One region of the Ruegeria sp. BG3 genome, then DNA from elsewhere that is predicted to be linked to it. Evidence: riboswitches for the same ligand, from Rfam matches in the RefSeq annotation. Region 1 holds a riboswitch; each other region holds the start of a gene.
What was found. A riboswitch is a leader RNA that binds a small molecule or an ion and turns the genes downstream of it on or off. The one in region 1 is predicted to bind cobalamin.

Region 1 (7,310 bases):
AGCGAAAAGCGCATGCCCGCCTCGCCACCGGCCAGCAGAACCGAGCCCATTGAAGCCGCCTGACCGATGACTAATGTGGAACATTTAGGCTTGATGTACTGCATTGTGTCGTAAATCGACAAACCGCTGGTCACCACGCCGCCGGGCGAGTTGATGTAGATCGAGATTTCTTTGTTCGGGTTTTCCGCCTCAAGGTGCAGCAATTGCGCGACGATCAGATGGCTCATACCGTCGTGAATCGGACCGTTAATGAAGATAATCCGTTCTTTGAGCAGGCGCGAGAAAATGTCATAGGCGCGCTCCCCCCGGCTGGTCTGCTCAACGACCATGGGCACGAGCGTATTCATATAGGTATCTACTGGATCGAACATTCGGAACCTGCCTGCTTTGCTATGGATCGGGACACTATCCCAACAAGAGTTACCCGAGTCTTAGTGTCGCCACTGGGGGGCTGCAAGGGGGGCAGACAAGAACGACGTTGCAAACTGTTTGCAAGCTACGGCGGCGCTTGTCTTTGGCTCACCTTGCACAGAGGCCGAAAACGGCGCTTTTTTGTTCACTGCTTCTTTGATCACAGTATTTTGATGCATGCATATGGGAGTAAAAGTGCAAAACAAGTAAATTGGATGTACTTATCCGGAAAGCAGTATATGGCTGACTCCACCCACAGCGGGATAGTAAGGAACGAAGTTTAGATGGCACTCCCCCAAGTAACCCAGGACACCCCTTCCGCAGAGCTTGACCAAATGGTCGAAAACGCGTCGCGGGCGGCGAATTTTCTGAAGGCAATTAGCCACGAAGGGCGTCTGATGATCCTGTGCCATCTGGCGTCGGGCGAGAAATCTGTCACCGAGCTTGAGACCCTGTTGTCCGCCCGCCAGGCCGCCGTGTCGCAGCAGTTGTCGCGTTTGCGGTTGGAAGGGCTGGTGACGCCCCGCCGCGACGGCAAAGCGATCTATTACCGACTGGCCGATGATAAGCCCCGTCGGATGCTGGAAACCGTCTATGAGCTGTTCTGCAGCGAAAACAAAGGGCATTAATAGTTTGCCCGGCAGGCCGCAGGCGTAGACCCAGCGCGACCTCCGGAAAACCGCAAAAGTGCTAGCCTCCTCAGTAAGATACTGCTACCGAAGGCCTGATCGAGCATGAAGGAGAAAAACATGATCCGCGCAATTCTGATTGGCCTGAGCCTATTTGCATTGACCGCCTGCGAAACCGCCAAAGGCGCGGGCAAAGATATCGAAAAAGCCGGCGATGCGATCCAGAACGCAGCCTCGGACGTGCAGGAAAACCTCTGACTTACGCCTCCATCTTGCGGATTGCAGGATGACGCACGCAATATATTGTTGATGCGGTGGTCTGAACTGGCTACTATATAAGCACAGGTGCATAGACGCGGCATTGCATCATCTGACGTTAACACGGGGCTCTTTTGCACATGCGAAAGAGCCCCGTTCCCATTCTGACGAGGGGTGGGTGGTAGCCTGCATGAAGCCAGTAAGGGAAAAGGCGTCAGGTGCGCAGACGCGGTCTTTGCATGCGCCCTTGCGGGCAACCCCTGACGCCTTACCCGGACGAAGTCGGTCCTAAGACCGCTTCGATCCAGTTGCCCCGGCCCCCGAAGGAACCGCAGCCGCCGCCACAAACTCGAAAGTCGCCGCGACGCACAAAGCCCATTTGAGAAGATGATCCGTCGACCCAAGGCACGAAGCCCCTACTCGATGCACCACCAACCGGTAAGCCCTTGCAAAAGAACGTCAATCCTAAGATCCACCTTCCCTGCGCAGACCCCCTTGGTCTTTGCATCCCGCCTTCTGATCCGAGGAACTCCAGCGGTGAAACCAATGTTGCATTGCACCCTCCATCGAGCAAGAAAATAGCACTGCAGCATGGAAATCAGACGGGGATAAGTTGTTGATATCTGCCGGGAGGGTACTGTGGATAACTCCGGATTTCTCGACAAGCACGTAGGGTTAGAATTGCAAAACTCTTTTCGCCAAACTCTGACCGGAATATTGCGATTTGCTGCAGGTGCAAACGGCAACAGACGATAAACTGATCGCAAATTGCAGGAACTGACAACGCCGCACCGTCCGCAGAACCGAATCGTTCGGACCGAAACAGGGCTAAGTTCCCTACTAAACACCTGCGCTGTCGAGCATATGCACAAGACGGAATTTAGAGTGAGGCTTGCGCCCGGTATTGGTACTTAACCGACGCTTAAAAAACGCCAGCCGTGCTGACGTCGGTCGCGGAGGCAAAACAGATATGTTCGCAAAAGACCGACTGGACAAATCCTGCCAGCAGAACTTGCGGCATATGGCGGATAGGATGCCATACACCTAAAATGAAGCTTGGACCGGACGGCGAGTTTTTCACCGCGCGCGACTTCGCGCTGAAGGATCGCGAGATCCGAATACCCCGAGTCGAGGAACACCGCGTGTAGACCCGGCATATCATGGATCATGTCGCGAGCGGCGAAATTACCGTCCGGTCCGCCTCCTCCCTATGGAGACGAGTTTTCCGATATTGAGAAGCGTTCCGACCCGGACGGTTTACCTACTATTCTGTCGCAGTCAAAATCAGGCGACAGTCCGTACCCCCTACAGTCCGGCCGGGCCGGAAACGCTTCAGTTCACCTGACGTTCCAGAACGGTGCTGTAGGTTGTTCCAGTCCGCAGGCTACGGAAATCCGCATAAATTCGCCCATCTTCGTAGCGCGCGTCGATCAAGGCGTTCACGCCTATCGCTGGCTCGGCCGAGCTTTCGACAATCCCGATCTTTCCAGAGCCATCCTGGCTGATGGAACCCGTGGCCTCGTACATCGTCCAGTCATCCATGGCATTGCGTCGCCACATACTCGGACCCCAGAACGCATTGTCGTTCTGAACCTGAATTTCGAGCACCCATTCCGACTGGTTAAATCGCGGAGCATCGCCGGTAGCCGAATTCGACGGCGAAACCGTAGTCTGGCTGGCCGTCCAAATACCGCGCAGATCAGGCGTGGTTTCGGCGGCAGCGGCAGTGCCAAGGGCTAGGCTCGTGGCCAGAGCGGCTGCTCCGGCAGTCATAAATCTGGTCATGATCTCATTCTCCCTGAAAGTGGGGCCATCTCTGGCTGTGTTCAACAGATTGGGAGGAGGGCGACCGGTTACAACTTTCCTGAAGGAACCTTCATCAAGCGTTCATGCTGTGTTTGATCGTGCAGCCCGCTTTCCGCACTATACATTCGGCGCCTCACTCGGTAAGGAGAGCCCTTCGACGATCATCCGCGTACAAGACGCTCTGAGGGTGACCGCAGCATCCCAAAGAGCCGAGCCATGAAACAAACACTTCAAGACGCCCTTGATCGCAAAGGGTATGACACGCTGACCCCTGTCCAAACCGCCGTATCCGCGCCCGACTTGGAAGGGCGCGACATGTTGGTTTCGGCGCAGACCGGATCGGGGAAAACCATTGGCTTCGGCCTCGCCATCGCTCCGACCGTTCTGGGCGACGTGGATGTATTCGATGCGGCTGGCGCGCCTTTGGCGCTGGTCATCGCGCCGACGCGCGAATTGGCGATGCAGGTCAAACGCGAACTGGCGTGGCTCTATGCGGATGCAGGGGCGTTCATCGCGTCCTGTGTCGGCGGCATGGATATGCGCGACGAGCGGCGAGCGCTGGCCCGTGGCGCGCATATCGTGGTCGCAACCCCAGGCCGCCTGCGCGACCATATCATGCGTGAGTCGATTGACCTGACCGCCGTGCGCGCCGTGGTTCTGGATGAAGCCGACGAAATGCTCGACCTGGGCTTCCGCGAAGATCTTGAGTTCATTCTGGAACAGACCCCGTCTGAGCGTCAGACCCTGCTGTTTTCCGCTACGGTTCCTCGCGCCATCGCCTCCCTCGCCGCCCGCTACCAGCGCGATGCCGAGCGTGTCAGCACCGTCAGCGAGCGCACGCAACATGCCGATATCGAATACCGCGCGATGAATGTGGCCCCGCGCGATGGTGAGAACGCAATCATCAACGTGCTGCGCTTCTACGAGGCCCCCAACGCCATCATCTTCTGCAACACCCGCGCCATGGTCAGCCGCCTGACGGCGCGACTGTCGAATCGTGGATTCTCGGTCGTGGCCCTGTCCGGAGAGCTGACGCAGAGCGAACGTTCGAACGCGCTGCAAGCCATGCGCGACGGACGCGCCCGCGTCTGTGTGGCGACCGATGTGGCGGCGCGCGGCATCGACCTGCCGAACCTTGATCTGGTGATCCATGCGGAACTGCCGAACAGCCATGAAACGCTGCTGCACCGCTCGGGGCGAACCGGACGCGCCGGGCGGAAAGGCGTCAGCGCGCTGATCGTGCCGCCCGCATCGTTCAAAAAGGCGCAACGCCTGCTGAAATTCGCCAAGCTGACAGCCGATTGGGGGTCTGCGCCCTCGGCCGATGAGGTTCAGGCGCAGGACATGCAGCGGATGTTCAGCTCGGATGACTGGACCGTGGAAGTAACCGAGGGCGAAACTGCTCTGGTCGACGATCTGGTCTCGCGCTTTTCACCGCAGCAGCTGGCGGCGGCTTACCTGCGTCAATACGGGCGCAAGCACTCCGCCCCCGAGGAGTTGAGCGACACGCCGGATACAGCACCAAAGCCGAACGTGCCCTTTGGACCAAGCGTGTGGTTTTCGCTGTCGGAGGGACACAACGAAAACGCCTCGCCGCGCTATCTGCTGCCCATGTTGTGCAAGGCGGGCAAGATCACCAAAGACGATATCGGCGCGATCCGCATTGCCGACACTGAAAGCTATATCGAGATTCGCGAAAGCAGTGTCGAAGGTTTCCTGAAGGCCATCGGCCCCGAGATGACCGTCGAAGGCACCAAGACCCTTGTGCAACTGGACGCGCCACCCGCCCTTGCCGGTGGTGGCCGCAAAGGTCCCAAGCGCGACTTCAAAGGCAAGAAGCGCCCCGAACGTGCTGAACGCCCGGCCCGCGCGGCTGAGCCACAGCCCGCAAAACCGCGCCGGAAATCGGCCGAGAAACCCAAACCCGAAACGCGGCCCAAACGGGATGAGGCCCCCTCGGGCGATCAGCACAAGAAACCTGCGCGCCGTCCGAAGGGCCCGCCTCCGCCCAAAGGTAAGCCAAGCAGCAAGAAAAACCGCGCACGTGCGGCTGCGATGAAGGGTGGCAACGCGATGCCCAAGCGGAAAAAGTAAACCGCCTTAGCGCACGCGGCAGGTTGTGCAAGCGAAGAAATTTATTTTCTTCGCCACACCATATATTGACAACTTGCCGCCACCGACCCCAATATGGTGTTGCTTCGGTTCTTTCGATTCCTGTTGAAAGCTAAGAGGGAAACCGGTGAAAAACCGGCGCTGCCCCCGCAACTGTAAGCGGATAGTTTGGCTGAATACGCCACTGAAAGCAAGCTTTTGGGAAGGCCAGTCCGAACATCAATCCGCGAGCCAGGAGACCTGCCGTAAGCAAAGAAAGAGAACCGCGAACGGAGGGTTCGGGGGCGTGTTCAGGGTTCATTTTGCCCGCAGCGTCCTCGGCATTCATTAAAAGGACAGAGGACGACATGAGCATTACCGTATATTCCAAACCCGCATGCGTACAATGCACCGCCACCACCCGAGCGCTGGATGCAAAAGGCATCACCTATGACGTCATCGACCTGACCCAGGACGACAGCGCCATGACCCATGTGACCGAGCTGGGTTATCGTCAGGCTCCTGTCGTTGTGGCGGGCAGTGATCACTGGTCGGGTTTCCGCCCGGACATGATCGCCCAACTGGCCTGACCCATGGCCGCGCCGATTCCGGCGCTGGTCTATTTCTCATCGAAATCCGGAAACACCCACCGCTTTGTCTCGCGGCTGGGCCTGACCTCTTTCCGCATTCCGAACGGGATGGACCCGCTGCCTGACCCCGGACACCCCTATGTGCTGATCAGCCCTACCTATGCCGATGGCGAAGGGCGCGGGGCGGTTCCGAAACAGGTGATCCGGTTTCTGAACGACCCGGACAGACGCACCGGGATCGTTGGGGTGATCGGCACAGGCAACCGCAATTTCGGTGCGACCTACGCTTTGGCCGGTCGCATCATCGCCCAGAAATGCAACGTGCCGCTGCTCTACACATTCGAGCTGGCCGGAACAGAGACCGACATCGCCCGCGTCCGCGCCGGGCTGGAAAAACTAGGGAGACATCTATGCTCGACAGCAGCGTAAACGAGCAGGACTATCACGCGTTGAACGCGATGCTGAACCTCTACGATGGTGAGGGGAAGATCCGGTTCGATGCCGACCGTATGGCCGCGCGGCAGTATTTCCTGCAGCATGTAAATCAGAACACCGTGTTCTTCCACTCGCTGGATGAAAAGCTCGGGTATCTGGTGTCTGAGGGCTACTATGAAGAGGCCGTTCTGGACCAGTATTCCAAGAACTTCATGCGGAAGATCTGGGATGCGGCCTATGCCAAGAAGTTCCGGTTCCCGACCTTTCTGGGCGCGTTCAAATATTACACCTCATATACGCTGAAAACCCGTGACGGGCAGCGGTTCCTGGAACGCTATGAGGACCGCGTCGTCATGACCGCGCTGGCGCTGGCGCGCGGCGATGAGGCGCTGGCCCTATCCTTCATGGAAGAAATCCTCGACGGTCGTTTCCAACCCGCCACGCCCACCTTCCTGAACGCGGGCAAAGCCTCACGCGGGGAGTTGATCTCATGCTTCCTGCTGCGGCTTGAGGACAACATGGAGAGCATCGGTCGCGGCATCAACTCGGCCCTGCAACTGTCCAAACGCGGCGGAGGTGTGGCGCTGCTGCTGACCAACGTCCGCGAGCACGGCGCGCCGATTAAGGGCATCGAGAACCAATCCTCGGGCGTGATCCCGGTGATGAAACTGCTGGAGGACAGCTTCTCCTACGCCAACCAGCTGGGTGCGCGGCAAGGCGCGGGTGCAGTGTATCTGAACGCGCACCACCCAGACATCATGCGCTTCCTCGATACCAAACGCGAAAACGCGGATGAGAAAATCCGTATCAAAACGCTGAGCCTTGGCGTGGTGATCCCCGACATCACTTTCGAGCTGGCGAAGAAAAACGCGGATATGTACCTGTTCTCGCCTCATGACGTAGAAAAGGTCTATTGCGTGCCGTTCTCGGAAATCTCGGTGACGGAGAAGTATCACGAGATGGTCGATGACAAGCGAATCCGCAAATCCAAGGTCAATGCGCGTGAGTTCTTCCAGACCATTGCAGAGATTCAGTTCGAATCCGGTTACCCCTACGTGATGTTCGAAGACACGGTGAACCGGATGAACCC
Region 2 (7,310 bases), on a different contig from region 1:
GGCCTTGCTTCCGTCGTCGGTCCCGCATGTGGGGCCATTCGGCACTTCAGGCTGCACAACTTGGTCCGGGCGTTATGGCCATCCAGTGACACAGCACATTTGGCGCATTTGCGGCCATCCATCACGCAACCCGATATTTTTTGCGCAACTCGGCCACGACAGATTCAAGGTGTACCCCCACTTTTTCCTTAGAGTCTTCAGACAGAGACAGGTCTTCGAACACACGCGTCATAGCCTTGAAAAGACCAAGCAGGGCATCATCAGCTTTGTTTTTCCGTTGAGAACCTGCAATCAAATGATGGGGATTGATGCAAAGGCTATTTCCGCACAGATGACGCACAACCCCATTTTTATGCCCCTGCCCACCATCAATCGGAAAATTAGGATCACAGCACATATTGTATGCCAGACGAACCGCCGAAACCTTGCGGCCTTGGTAGAGTAGTTTCGGGCGGGGCGCGGTTTCATTCTCATTGGTCCAGCCCTGCCAGATCATGCAATCGTCTTTTACGCCAAACACATCATGTCGTTCGCGTTTGAGCATGCACATGTTCTTGAACTTGTTTTTGCTCGGTCCTCTGCGCAGAACTTCAGGCATCTCAGAGATATACATTTTAGTCCTTTTCTACCTACCACTTGGGGATGCGCGGTTCATATTGCGGCTTGCGCCTTTCGGCGATACGGGGGGCTTAACCCCACGCCACGGCAGCGGGAGATGTGCCACATGCTTCTAGACGTCCTGCCAAAGCAATTAGTTTACCTTTTGTCGCAGCAATCTCTCCTTCCAAATCGGCACCTGAAAGGCTGGAGACCGGTACGCCAATCAAAAAAACGCCCAAAGCATCGCCAGTTACGGCGTTTTTTTGCGCCGCCACCAGTGTGGGAACTTTTGCCGCTTCTTGTTTGTATAAATTTGCAGCGCGGGAACACGATACATCGCCATAAGTATCACCCATGGAAACAGGCGCGATTGCCCCCGGCTGTTGTGCGCAGGCGGTTGTGAGCAGAGTCCCACACACAGCAAATACTGGAATTGTCTTTTTGATCTTCATCGCTTAGTTCTCCTTTCCTTCAAGCTGGAAATAAGAACTATGCTAAATACTTGCATTTGAATTTCTGCCAAAAAAGTAGGGAGTTAACGGTTTTTTGGCTTAGCTGAACAAATACATTCGAATCTCGCCATGTATTTCACATGGTGATCAGATTTCGTTTGCTGAACAAGCGTCTGGGAAACCGTTTTGCTCCAATTTGAGAACCCCGCTATGATGTTCGCAGCTATCATCGGACGCATTCTGGTCATTTCACTGACACCGGGTTGGTCAGCAATACTCAGGATGGCCACTCTTATCAGAGCCGCGATATTGTTCACCAGCTTTGACAACAGCCCGCCTGACCATCGCGCAGTGGCATGTATTGCCTATGTTCGAGATGTCGCCACCAACGTAATTTTTAGGCGTTCCAGTGAGGCCGAATTGCATAGACGGGCCGGGACTAAGAACAAATACTGGAAACGCTGCGAAGCAACGTGTGGAAGATCACCTCCACCACAAGACCGTCATCTGTAAGTTGAGCGGAGAGTGGGCCTATGATCGTTGGGTATCTGCTTATCAAACTGCTGCCGACGAAGGCGAAACGTTGGCAATGAGCAATCTAGCCGAAATGCTCATGTCGGCAGGTTTCTTAAAGGAAGCTCAGATTGAGCTTCAACGCGCAAATGACCAAGAAGCTCACAAGAACGTCGCGAAATCGCAAGTGAGACTCGACTCGATTCCGTTGGATGAAGAAGAAGACAAAGCAAAAAAGTTGGATGGGGCACCTGAACTAAGCCAATTTCTTTCAGCGGTTGGTCATTGTATCTGGCAGCCCAGCCCTACTGAAATTGGCCGCGTTTGGATAGATGGTGGCGTCTCGCTTGCAGTTAGCAAGGAAAATGATCGTGTCACAGCATCTGGTAGCTATGAAAAAACGGATGCAGAGAATGCTCTTACAGCTTCAGTGACAGACACTCAAGAGAAGCCAAAGGACACATACGACGTTACAATTAACGGCCGATTCGTCGGTTCGGTATTGTTAGGAGAGTATTCTTCGAAACGCCGAGGAAAAACCCGACAACCTCTAGGTTGGTTTGACTTCGCAGAGAGCAAGAAAGAGCTTATCGCGATTTATGATCCCGCACGCCAAGTTCTGAGTTGTATGATCGGCAAAGAAATAAAGGAGTTAGAAGTTCGAGATTGAACCCAATCAAGTCGAGTAAGGCAATGCGACATCGCCGACTATCACGAACGTCCAGATAGCTGTTTTTGAAAAAACGGACTCTGCGCAGTGCTTCCGTCAGTGGAGCATTGCGCTGCGAGTACTGGCAATACCTACCTAGTATCCAGACTCACTGCCCTCGCGCTGTTCATAGACTGCTTGAGATTGGCCTCTGCTCGGTATTCTTTGCTTTGGCTTTAAAACAATGGTGCCAATACGGCCGGAGAACCCCACAAAGTCTTCCTCTGAGTGCTTTCACTGGATGATGAAATGGAACCGAACCACCATCTTTTCATTTTTGCGGTTCCCAATCCTTTAGCGCGTTGTCAAGTAGTGTCAGTTCGCGTTCTTCCATTAGGGCGGTATAGCTGATCCGAATTCATCCGACCGGGCGTCATGCGGCGTTCTCCGCATCTTTGAGATACTTCTCAATCGCCCAGCGACTGATCGTTGCCAGCGACACGCCCTTGCTCTTTGCAACGGTGTCGATCTGACGCTCAGTTTCCGGCTTCATTGGAACCGTCACACGGTCCGTGGAATCTAATCCTCTGGCCATTTCATTCTCCTAACTTGGTACCCACAAGTTATGAGAACTTTTCACACTATAATAATGAAAAATCCGATATAGTTGTTTATCTATAAGGAGTTAGACTATGGACGTAGAAGCTATTTATCGTGAAGAAATCCGGACCTTGATCCGTGAACAGTTAGATCCGGCAAATTGCAAATCTGTGTACACCGGTTCGATTCCGGTACTCGCCTCCACATCCCCTTCCTCTTAATACCATCTCCGGAAATCAGTTTTCAGGAGGAACGCCCCTGAGGCACAACCTCGTACCCTGGTTCTTCCGGCTCATCGTCTTGCATTTCCGTAGGAAAACCCGGTGCGCGGATGTCCAAACCCGTGGCCTCTTCCAGGCGTTTGATGATGTTTGGCGAAAGCTCACGCTCGCCAAACCGGGCGATGCCGTCTTCAAAAATCTTGATCATTACCGGATTGATTTCCAGCGGAACACCGGCGCGGTCGGCGACGTCCTGAAACAGGCCGATATCCTTTTTCACCAAATCCATCGTAAACGAAATATCGCGCGAGCCGTTCAGGATCACCTGGCTTTCGGTTTCGTGCACGAACGAGGTTCCTGACGAAATCTTAATGGCCTCATAGGTGGTGTTCAAATCCATCCCGGCGGCCTTGGCGGTAACCAACGCTTCAGCACAAGTGATCAGGTTGGCTGTGGCCAGATAGTTGGTCAGCACCTTAAGAACCGAGGCTGAGCCGAGCTTTCCGGTGTGCAGAACGCGCCGCCCCATGGTCGTAAGGAAGGGCAGAATGCGTTCGAAGGTGTCGCGATCGCAGCCAGCGAAGATCGAGATATTGCCGGTCGCCGCGCGGTGGCAGCCACCCGAGACAGGGCAATCGACGGCGGCCCCTCCGCGCTCCAGAACCAATGCCCCCAACCGCTTGACCTCAGCCTCGTCGGTGGTGGACATCTCCATCCAGATCTTACCGGGGCCAACCTCAGGCAGCATCTCTTGCATCACCGCGTCCGAGGCCGCAGGCGACGGTAGGCAGGTGATCACGGCATCGCAATCGCGCATCATCTGGGCCGGGTTTTCAGCCGCTTTGGCGCCTTGCGCGACAAAGGCCTCGACCAGATCGGAACTCAGGTCATGAACTGTCAGATCGATTCCATTGCGCAGCAATGACCCCGACAGCTTGCCACCCACATTCCCAAGCCCGATAAAACCTACTTTCATGGATTTCGCCTCCGTTTGCGATTTGAGGCCATGCGACCATGCATCAGCGCCATGTTCATGCCGCCTAGCGACGCTGGCAGGTCGCTTTTCAACGTGCCGCAGCGGTCTGGGCTGCATCGCGCTTGACAAGCTGCGGGTGCGTGCCGCATGAGCCTCGTGTTGGTGTCTGTGAGAACAGATGAAAAGGGAATGCGTCAACGGGTTTTCCGCCAAACGCAGCCGCCCCCGCGACCGTGACCGGAGAGGGTGCCCAAGCCACTGGCGCAAAGCCGGGAAGGCGGGACATCCGACAGAGGACGCCTCTGACATCCGCAAGCCGGGAGACCTGCCAGCGCCCGAAGATGAAACCGGACGGGGTGTTCCGGTGTCGGGTCAAGGGACCCGCATGAAACCCCGTCCCCCACGATGAGGATTTGGGGGGATGAGAGACATGACCGAGACCGCTCCGGTCGAATTGCTGGTTTGCACCACCTGTCGTCGCGGGCTGCCCGTTGAAGACGATGCGCAACGCCCCGGCACCCTATTGCACAAGGCGCTTGAGCAGGCGGACCTGCCGGAAGGGATTACCCTTAAAGCCGTGGAATGCTTGTCGAACTGCAACGAGGGCTGCTCCATCGTGCTGCGCGGCGGCCCGGATCGCTGGACCTTCGTTTATGAACATCTGAACGAAACAGACCATGTCGACGTGATCGTTGACGGCGCCACCAAGTACCTCGCGACCGAGGACGGCTTGGTCAAATGGCGCGAACGCCCCGAACATTTCCGCAAAAACTGCGCAGCCCGCATTCCCCCGATTGGAGCCCTGAAATGAGCAACTTGGAAAAACTCCCCGTCACCGTGATCACTGGCTTCTTGGGCTCGGGCAAAACCACGCTCGTGAAGCACCTGATGCAGAACCCGCAGGGCAAGCGTCTGGCCGTGGTGGTCAATGAGTTCGGCGATGTCGGCGTCGATGGCGATATCCTGAAATCCTGCGCGATCCCGGATTGTCCGGCGGAAAACATCATGGAACTGGCGAACGGCTGCATCTGCTGCACTGTGGCCGATGATTTCATCCCGACCATCGAAGCCCTTATGGCGCTGGAGCCGCGCCCCGATCACATCCTGATCGAAACCTCGGGCCTCGCCCTGCCCAAGCCGCTGCTGAAGGCGTTCGACTGGCCCGATATCCGATCAAAAATCACCGTTGATGGCGTCATCGCGTTGGCCGATGCTGAGGCCGTCGCAGATGGGCGCTTTGCTCCGAATGTCGAAGCCGTGGACGCTCAGCGCCTGGCCGACGACTCGATCGACCATGAAACACCCCTATCCGAGGTGTTTGAGGATCAGATTTCCTGCGCCGACATCATCCTGCTGACCAAGCCTGATCTGGCCGGTCCCGAAGGCGTGGCCAAAGCGAAAGAGATCATCGCCGCCGAGGCCCCTCGCCCGCTTCCCGTTGTCGAAGTGGCCGAAGGCGCCGTGGATGTGCGCGTCGTTCTGGGTCTTGAGGCCGCAGCCGAGGATGACATGGACGCTCGCCCGTCGCATCACGATGGTCACCACGATCACGAGCACGACGATTTCGAAAGTATCATCGTTGATCTGCCGGAACAGTCCGATCCTTCCGATCTGGTCGCCAAGATCGAGCGTCTGGCCAATGAACTGAACATCCTACGCGTAAAAGGCTATGCCGCCGTTCAAGGCAAGCCTATGCGCCTGCTGGTTCAGGCCGTGGGTGCTCGTGTGCGTCACCAGTATGACCGTCCGTGGGAGCCCGGTGAAGACCGCCGCTCGCGTATGGTGGTGATCGCCGAACATGACGACATCAGAGAAGCAGAAATCCGCGATATCCTCGCTGGTGTCACCGAGGCCGCTGAGTAAGACCAATGCACGTCGTCTTCCGCGAAAGCCACGGGTTAGAAGAAACAGAAACCCCAACCGATCTGGGCCAGAGCCCGGCGGATTTGGTGGTGCTGTCCTTCTCGGACAGCGACCTTGGCGCTTTCGCGGCAGGCTGGCACCGTGGTGGCGGGCCAGAGGGGCGGATGCCGACCCTGCGACTGGCCAATCTGACGGCGCTGAAACACCCTCTGTCCGTCGACACATACGTGGAACAGACGCTTGAGGGCGCCAAGGGCATTCTGATCCGCCTGATTGGTGGCGTGCCTTACTGGGCCTACGGGTTGCAGCAAGTTCTGTCGCTGGCGCAGGCCAAGGGGATCGCGTTGGCCGTCCTTCCCGCCGACGGGCGTGAGGATACGCGGCTGGATGAGTATTCAACCCTGCCCGTCTCGACCCTGCGCCGTCTGGCACATCTTTGCGACACCGGCGGTGAAGTCGCGGCACAGGCCGCCTTGGCGCAGATGGCATTGGCGGCGGGGCTCTACGCCGGCCCTGTTATGGGGGCCAAGACCCTGCCCGAATCCGGCGCGTGGTGCCCTGTGCGCGGCGTGATCCCAGTTGATACAGCCTTTGCGGGCGACGCAAAACGTATCGTCATCACCTTCTATCGCGCCTATCTGACCTCGGCGGATACGGCCCCTGTCGCCGCCGTGATCCGCAGCTTGCGGGATCGCGGGTTTCAGGCCGTGGGCCTCTTTGCCCCCTCGCTCAAAGCACCTGCTGCCGCTGAATGGCTGCGTGACAACATCGTCGCTTTGAAGCCTTCGGCGATCATCAACGCCACCTCTTTCTCGGGCAAAGGCGCATCGGGAACGTCCCCTCTCGACGCAGCAGGCGTGCCGGTATTTCAGATGGCCCTCGCCACATCCCGCCGCAAGGCTTGGGCCGAGGCGGAACGCGGCCTTTCCCCCGCCGATCTCGCCATGCATGTGGTGTTGCCCGAAGTCGACGGACGCATTTCGGCGGGCATCGCCTCGTTCAAGGAACCGGGCAAGCGTGATCCGCATCTGGAATATTCCCGCTTTGCCCACCGGGCCGAGCAAGAGCGGATCGAAGCGATTATCGACCGCGTCACCGGCTGGCTAACCCTGCATGACAAGCCCAAGGCGGATCAGGTGCCCGCGCTGGTGCTGTCGACCTATCCCGGCAAAGACTGGCAAATGGCGCATGCGGTGGGCCTCGACGCACTGGCCTCGGCCGAGGCGATGCTGACCGATCTTCAGGCCGAGGGCTACAGAACCGCGCCGGCTGAGCCGATTGCGGAAACCCTGCTGGACGCGCGCATTTCGTGGCCTCTGGAAGATTACAAGGCAGCCCTAGCTGACTTGCCCGAGCAACTGCGCGCCGATCTCCAAACCGTTTGGGGCAAGCCCGAAGACGACCCGGATTTTACTGAAGGCGCGTTCCACTTCTCC
Region 3 (7,310 bases), on a different contig from region 1:
CAACGCCGATGACACCTCGATCGAGGCGGCCTATCGCAATCTATTTCAACGCGGAGCGGTCGACGGTGTCGTGCTGCAGGGCCCAAAGGTCAACGAGCCAAGGATTGAGGTTCTGATGCGGATGGCGGTGCCGTTTATCGTTCATGGCCGCTCAACCGGTGTGCAGGCTGAATATGACTGGATTGATGTGAACAACAAAAGTTCGTTCCAGCGCGCGACGCAGTTTCTGATTGACCTGGGCCACCGTCGCATCGCCCTGATCAATGGGCTGGAGGATATGGACTTTGCCCAACGCCGTCGCGCCGGATATCTGGACGCTCTGCAACAGGCCGCGCTGACGCCGGATGCCGCCTTAATGCGCAGCGCCGAAATGACCGAAGTCTATGGTCACCGGGAAACCCATCAGATGCTGCACATCGAGGAACCTCCGACTGCGATACTGGCATCGTCGATGATCACAGCCATAGGCGTGCGCCGCGCGCTAGAAGAAGCCGGGCTGCAGATGGGGCGAGATATTTCGGTCATCGCCCATGACGATGATCTTTCCTATCTCAAAAACGGACAGGATGTGCCGATCTTCACTGCAACGCGGTCCTCGGTTCGGGACGCTGGCGAAATGGCGGCCGAGATGCTGATCCAGCGGATCAAGTCTCCGTCTTCACCGGTACATACGAGGTTGCTTGAGGCCGAGTTGGTCGTCGGGCGGTCAACCGGGCCTGCGCCTACTGGGGTTCGATGATGAAATACACACGCAACGACTTCCCCGGCGACTTTCTGTTCGGCGTCGCAACATCCGCCTACCAGATCGAAGGCCACGCTCAAGGCGGTGCGGGCCGGACGCATTGGGACAGTTTCGCGGCCACCCCCGGCAATGTCGTCGGCGCGGAAAATGGCGCACTCGCCTGCGATCACCTAAATCGGTTCGAACAAGACTTTGATCTGGTTCAGGATGCAGGCTTTGACTGCTATCGCTTTTCGACCAGTTGGGCGCGTGTGTTGCCCGAAGGTCGCGGACATGTAAATCAAGCCGGGCTGGACTATTACGACCGCCTGGCGGACGCGCTGCTTGAACGTGGCATCCGCCCCTGTGCGACGCTCTACCACTGGGAGTTGCCTTCGGCACTTGCAGATCTGGGAGGCTGGCGCAATCGGGATATCGCCGGGTGGTTCGCCGATTTCACCCAAGTGATCATGGGCCGGATCGGAGACCGCATGTATTCGGTCGCGCCGATCAATGAGCCTTGGTGCGTCAGCTGGCTCAGCCATTTCGAAGGCCACCATGCGCCGGGTTTGCGTGATATTCGCGCGGCCGCACGTGCGATGCATCATGTTCTTCTGGCCCATGGCAGCGCAATTCAAACAATGCGTAGTTTGGGCATGTCCAATCTGGGTGCTGTCTTCAACCTCGAATGGGCGGAGCCCACTGATGATAGTGCTGCTGCTCAACGCGCGGCAGCACTCTATGACGGGATCTACAACAGGTTCTTTTTGGGCGGAGTGTTTAAAAAAGCCTATCCCGACAACGTGCTGCAGGGATTGGAGCCTCATTTGCCCGAGGGTTGGCAAGATGATTTCGACACAATCGGGGCACCGGTCGATTGGTGCGGCTTGAACTACTACACCCGCAAGCTGATCACCTCGGCAGACAGTGCATGGCCAAGCCTGACCGAAGTGCCCGGCCCTCTGCCCAAAACTCAGATGGGTTGGGAGATCGACCCCGACGCCCTGACCCGTTTTCTGAAAAGAACCGCAGAAGACTATACCGGTGATCTTCCGATCTATGTTACAGAAAACGGCATGGCGAGCGCCGAGCGCCAGCAAGACGATGAGCGCATCGCCTATCTGGACGATCACTTGACGGCGGTGCAACAGGCTTTGGCTGCGGATGTGCCCGTAAAGGGGTATTTCATCTGGTCTTTGCTGGACAACTACGAATGGGCCTATGGCTATGAAAAACGGTTTGGATTGGTAGACGTGGATTTTGAGACGCTGAACCGTAGGCCCAAAGCCTCCTTCGCGGCTGTAAAGGCCGCACTTTCCAAGGGCTCTACCGAACGACAGGCCTATCGCCAGCCGTCTGGCTCTTTGCGACCACATTGGACATTGGTGGCCGATATAGGCGGTACGAATACGCGTCTGGGCATTGTCTCTGATGGTAAGCTGACCGCATTGCACAAACACCCGACGGGCACCCTGCCCGATCTGCTGGACGCGTTGCATCGTATACGCGATGAAATTGGCACCGCGCCACAAGCCGTTGTAGCGGCTGGGGCCGGACCGGTGCGCGACGGGCGCATCCAACTGACCAACGCGAATTTGGACCTGTCCGAGGACGCTCTGGCCAAGGCGACGGGGGCCACCAACACCTACGTGATCAATGACTTTACGGCAGCAGCGTGGTCCGTGGCCGAAGTGACAGAGGCTGACGTATCCGTCCTGCAAGGTTCTGCCACTCCGCCGATGGGTACGCGATTGGTCGTGGGGCCTGGAACCGGTTTGGGTGTCGGCGCGCTGCTCTATTCGGAGGGGCATTTCCACACCGTCTCAGGCGAAGGCGGCCATGTTGGCCTGTCTCCGCGCACGCGGGATGAGGTCGATATCTTCGACGCCGCCCGCCATCTGGCGCCCGAATGCTCTTTCGACAACAGCCTCGTACTTGAGGCCGAAATGTTCCTCAGCGGAACCGGCTTGCCGATCCTCTATCAGGCCGCTGGCATGGCGGCTGGGCAGGCCAAGCCTCCCGTTCGTACCGCCCGAGATATTTTGCAGGACGCGCAAAACGGTAGTGACCCGATCGCCGTTCGCACCGCAGATTTGTTCATCAGCCATCTGGGTGCGTTGATGGGTGACATGGCCGTCACAGTGATGCCTGCCGGTGGCGTCTTCCTTGTTGGTGGCGTAGCCGAGAAAAACCGCTGGATGTTTGGCGAAACCTTCCGCAACGCGTTCAATGCAGGTGGGCGTTTCAGCGAGTTGCGGCAGTCGATGAACCTTTATATATCGGAACAGGCCGAATTTGGCATTGTTGGCGCTAACAACTTCTGTAAAAATGCGCTTCAGCGATAACTGAGCGTATTTTGGAAGAGGATGTGGGATGATCCTGTGTTGCGGAGAAGCCCTGATCGACATGATTGCCGAACCGACCCTGTCCGGGCGGGACGGTTTTGTTCCACATTCCGGTGGCGCCATATTCAATACCTCTATCGCTTTGGGCCGGTTGGGCGCGCCCGTTGGACTGCTGACCGGCCTGTCCTCGGATATGTTCGGGCAGCAATTGGCCGATGACCTGAGGGCCAGCCACGTGGACACGACACATGTGATTGCCTCGGACAGACCAACCACGCTGGCGTTTGTTCAACTGAAGGACGGCCACGCCACATACACGTTTGTCGACGAAAACACTGCGGGTCGGATGTTACGGGCCGAGGATATGCCGCGCCAACTCCCCGCGGTTTCAGCGCTGTACTTTGGTGGCATCAGCCTTGCCTGTGAGCCTTGCGCGGATGCCTATGCCGCGTTGGTGGCGCAACATGGCGCGAACTGTGCTGTGATGTTGGACCCCAATATCCGACCCGGTTTTATACAGGATCAGACCCGCTACCGCACGCGGTTGAACCAGATGATCGAACAGACCGATATCGTCAAAGTCTCGGATGAGGATCTGGACTGGATCATCCCCGGCCCGGAAAGCCACGATCAGAAAGTTCCCCTGCTGCTTCAAGCAGGCCCCTCTGCCGTCATCGTCACACGCGGGAGCGAGGGCGCCTCGGGTTATCTGGCCAACGGCACGTTTGTCTCAGTCCCTGTCAAACCGGTGCAAGTTGTGGATACGGTTGGCGCGGGGGACACGTTCAATGCAGGGGTTCTGGCCTCGCTGGAACAGGCTGGCCAGCTGACAAAGCCGGGCTTGAAAACACTGTCCCCGGATGCACTACGCGACGCTTTGACCTTGGGTGCAGAGGTGGCCGCTGTGACCGTCTCGCGCGCCGGAGCCAACCCGCCCTGGTCGCACGAATTATAGCCCTACGAAGAGTCCGAGATGAAACGATCCGAAATCAACCGTATCAAGACCGAAGCCCAGGCATTCATCAGTTCATTTGGTGCCGTTCTGCCGCCTTTCGCAGATTGGACACCTGAGCAAATGCGCAGCGCCGATGCCGACAGCATCCGCGCCCATGGGTTAGGATGGGATATCACCGACTACGGTCAGGGCAAGTTCGATGAGCTTGGGTTGTTCCTGTTCACCCTACGCAACGGCAACGTGAGCGATCTGAGTCGAGGGCGCGGTATGCTCTATGCTGAAAAGCTGCTGATCTCTCGCGACAAACAGCTGTCGCCGATGCACCGCCATATCGTCAAAGCCGAGGACATCATCAACCGAGGCGGCGGCGATCTGGTTATGGAAATCTATGCCTCGGACCCCGATGGCGGTATCGACCGCAATACCCCAGTCACTGTTCCCAGCGATGCCTGCCCTGTCACCATACGGCCCGGAGAGCATCTGCGCCTGAAGCCAGGTCAGAGCGTGACCTTGATGCCCGGCATCTGGCATGCCTTCTGGGCGGAAGGTGGGGATTGCTTGATTGGCGAAGTCTCAACCGTGAATGACGACCGGACGGACAACGTATTTGAAGACCCGATCCCCCGCTTTGCAACAATCGAAGAAGATGCATCACCGGATTTCCTGTTGGTTGCCGACTACTGACTTCATTAAGAATTTCGCGCTTGCATTTTCTGACTAATTTAGTCAGTTAACGGCTGACCCAGTCAGATTCAGTTGGAATCATCGCCCGGTCCCATTTTTGCGACCGAAAGATAACCTGACATGCGAAAATCCCACGCCGACCTGTTGGCCATGGACGCTGTTGCCAGTCGCCATGGCTGCGCATTGAAACCAAAACTGAGGCAGGCGATTGAGGCTGATCTCAGCTTTTCCGTCCGCGCTGCATCACCGCGTCTTGAAACGCCAGTTGATCCCAATACGCTTCCGCAAAACGTCCACCTATTGGCCGCGAAAGCCCTCGACCCCAAAAGGTAACGCGCATGAAACACTCGGCATTCAACCACACACTGCCCCGCGTCGAATTTGACGGTTTCGAACGCGGTTTGCTGCCTGTCATGCGGCACTTCATCCTCAGCTTCACAGAGCCGGAAACGCAGGCTTGGCAACATGCCTTTTCGGTAGCGACCGAGCGTTGGGGGCGCGATCAGGGGCTTGTTCTGGCGCATCTGGTCTTCAAGATTATCAAGGCCACGCTACACACCCGCCCTCTGGGTCTGGCCTTCAAAGACCCGCTTTGTGTTGAAACACGGCAAGAACTGACATGTGACGAGCACGCCCTGCTCCGGATGCTGCATCACATGCGCCGCGACGAAACTCCGGCAGCGCGCGATGCCTTGAATGATTTGACCGGAGACTACCCGGACGCCCATCTGATACAGGCCGGTTTGACCCTGGCCAGCCAGTTCCCGACAAATGGCGTCGGACCGGGCCAAAGCGCGCGCAGGCCAACCCTGCGCGTGGTCCGATAGCGCGATTCCGGCGCTTGACAACAGGAGCGTGAGCAGACTAGCTGCTCTGGATGGTTCCCGACGGCCTGTGCCTTAGGGATGAAAATGGGAATACGGTGCGGCCCAAGTGCCAATGCCGTGACTGCCCCCGCAACTGTAAGTGGAGAGCGACGCCACAAAACCACTGGCCCCTAAGGTCGGGAAGGTTGGCCGAGCAATGACCCGCAAGTCAGGAGACCTGCCATCACAGTTTAACCAACCCGGGGCGGGGTGTCCCGGAAGGAGGCTCGATGGCACATCTGCGTGCTGATGCAATTCATGGCTTTTGCCTTCACTTGGCTTTTATTCAAGTTGGCTACCCGTGCCATGGCTGATCATTTTGTCCTGATATGCGGCACCTGCACTGGGCCGATCCCCGCACATAAGGCGAAGGAAACGCTGGATAGCCAGCTGCCCGAGGGGTTCTCGACACACCTGATCGACTGTATGGCCGGGTGCGACCGACCTATGACGGTTGGGCTGCAGGCCAAGGGAAAGGCGCAATATCTGTTTGGCGACATTCAATCCCCCGCCGATCTGAGCGCTTTGGCTGAGTTCGCCCATCAATTCCGCGACAGCGAGGATGGCTGGACCAGCGCCTCGACCCGTCCCTTGGCGCTCTATACCAAAACCCTGTCGCGCATGCCCTGCCTGCCACCGGAGAACACGGCATGAGCTTTCTGGTCGCTGAAAACCTGGAATACTATGCCCTGAACGGCGATGTTCTGCTGCGCGACACCTCGTTCACGCTTGAGGAAGGCGCGATATTGGCCGTCGCTGGCCCGAACGGAGCTGGCAAGACGACGCTGCTCAACCTCTTGTGCGGCGTCGAAAAGCTGGCACTGGGGGATGTGCGCATTCAGGGGCAAAGCCTGCGGAAACTGTCGTCGCTGGAGCGGGCCAGACGGATTGCCGTTGTCGGTCAGCAAGAAATGCCCGACGGGCGGCTGCAACTGCGCGATTATGTGGCCCTTGGGCAAATCCCGATCAAGGCCGACAAATCCGCCGAAGCTCTTAAGACGGACCTGCAGCGCGTATTGGACACCACCGAACTGTCCCATCTGGCCGGCAAACAGATGGCAAAACTGTCCGGCGGAGAGCGCCAGCGTGCTCATATCGCACGGGCTTTGGCGCAGAACCCCTCGCTGCTGTTTTTGGACGAACCCACCAATCATCTCGACCCTGATGCCAAAGGGCACATGCTGTCTCTGGTCGCCGAGTTGGGCGTGACGGTTGTGATGATCGTCCACGATCTGGTCATGATCCCCGAATTCGCCAGCCACGTGGCCCTGATGAAGAACGCGCAACTGACGGCCTTTGGCCCGGTCTCCGAAGTTCTGACGCCAGACCGCGTGCGCGAGACTTTTGGTGTTGACTATCTGTGTTTCCAGCACGAAGGACGCGTGATCCCCGCGCTAGACATCCGAAAACGAAAGCTTTCATCTTAACAGGAGAGATTGATGAAACAGAAACTCTTGTCCGCTGCGGTTCTAAGCGCACTGGCAAGCGGCGCTGCCGCGCAAGAGATCACCGTCGACAATTGCGGTGAACCTCTGGTGTTCGACAGCAAGCCCGAGCGGATCGTGGTTCATGACATGAACATGACCGACATGGCCTTTGCGTTGGGTCTTCAGGACAGCATCGTTGGTCTGACCGGCATCACCGGCTGGTACAAAACTAGCCCCGATTTCGACGCGCAGCGCGGTGACATTCCCGAGCTCGCCCCGAAATACCCGACGGTCGAGAACCTCGTCGCAGTC

Region 2: it holds a riboswitch for cobalamin, as region 1 does, so the genes downstream of both, ACR0AI_RS05720 (DUF1636 domain-containing protein) here and nrdH (glutaredoxin-like protein NrdH) in region 1, are expected to answer to the same signal.
Region 3: it holds a riboswitch for cobalamin, as region 1 does, so the genes downstream of both, ACR0AI_RS09285 (DUF1636 family protein) here and nrdH (glutaredoxin-like protein NrdH) in region 1, are expected to answer to the same signal.

Annotation. Positions count from the first base shown of each region.
Region 1 covers NZ_JBQFTE010000007.1:46,582-53,891, reverse strand. Annotated here, with positions in the region: gene ACR0AI_RS12120 (ATP-dependent Clp protease proteolytic subunit) at 1-371, opposite strand, end outside; gene ACR0AI_RS12115 (ArsR/SmtB family transcription factor) at 696-1,040, shown strand; gene ACR0AI_RS12110 (entericidin A/B family lipoprotein) at 1,161-1,298, shown strand; gene ACR0AI_RS12105 (hypothetical protein) at 2,631-3,083, opposite strand; gene ACR0AI_RS12100 (DEAD/DEAH box helicase) at 3,321-5,198, shown strand; cobalamin riboswitch at 5,287-5,478, shown strand; gene nrdH (glutaredoxin-like protein NrdH) at 5,564-5,785, shown strand; gene nrdI (class Ib ribonucleoside-diphosphate reductase assembly flavoprotein NrdI) at 5,801-6,214, shown strand; gene nrdE (class 1b ribonucleoside-diphosphate reductase subunit alpha) at 6,196-7,310, shown strand, end outside.
Region 2 covers NZ_JBQFTE010000002.1:415,276-422,585, forward strand. Annotated here, with positions in the region: gene ACR0AI_RS05695 (HNH endonuclease family protein) at 122-613, opposite strand; gene ACR0AI_RS05700 (hypothetical protein) at 690-1,052, opposite strand; gene ACR0AI_RS05705 (hypothetical protein) at 1,528-2,235, shown strand; gene ACR0AI_RS05710 (hypothetical protein) at 2,648-2,809, opposite strand; gene ACR0AI_RS05715 (NAD(P)-dependent oxidoreductase) at 3,058-4,128, opposite strand; cobalamin riboswitch at 4,155-4,358, shown strand; gene ACR0AI_RS05720 (DUF1636 domain-containing protein) at 4,442-4,822, shown strand; gene cobW (cobalamin biosynthesis protein CobW) at 4,819-5,874, shown strand; gene cobN (cobaltochelatase subunit CobN) at 5,880-7,310, shown strand, end outside.
Region 3 covers NZ_JBQFTE010000005.1:38,259-45,568, forward strand. Annotated here, with positions in the region: gene ACR0AI_RS09250 (LacI family DNA-binding transcriptional regulator) at 1-739, shown strand, start outside; partial or broken gene ACR0AI_RS09255 (GH1 family beta-glucosidase) at 739-2,040, shown strand; gene ACR0AI_RS09260 (glucokinase) at 2,107-3,066, shown strand; gene ACR0AI_RS09265 (carbohydrate kinase family protein) at 3,095-4,021, shown strand; gene ACR0AI_RS09270 (D-lyxose/D-mannose family sugar isomerase) at 4,040-4,705, shown strand; gene ACR0AI_RS09275 (hypothetical protein) at 4,826-5,038, shown strand; gene ACR0AI_RS09280 (hypothetical protein) at 5,044-5,532, shown strand; cobalamin riboswitch at 5,567-5,771, shown strand; gene ACR0AI_RS09285 (DUF1636 family protein) at 5,878-6,225, shown strand; gene ACR0AI_RS09290 (ABC transporter ATP-binding protein) at 6,222-6,998, shown strand; gene ACR0AI_RS09295 (ABC transporter substrate-binding protein) at 7,011-7,310, shown strand, end outside.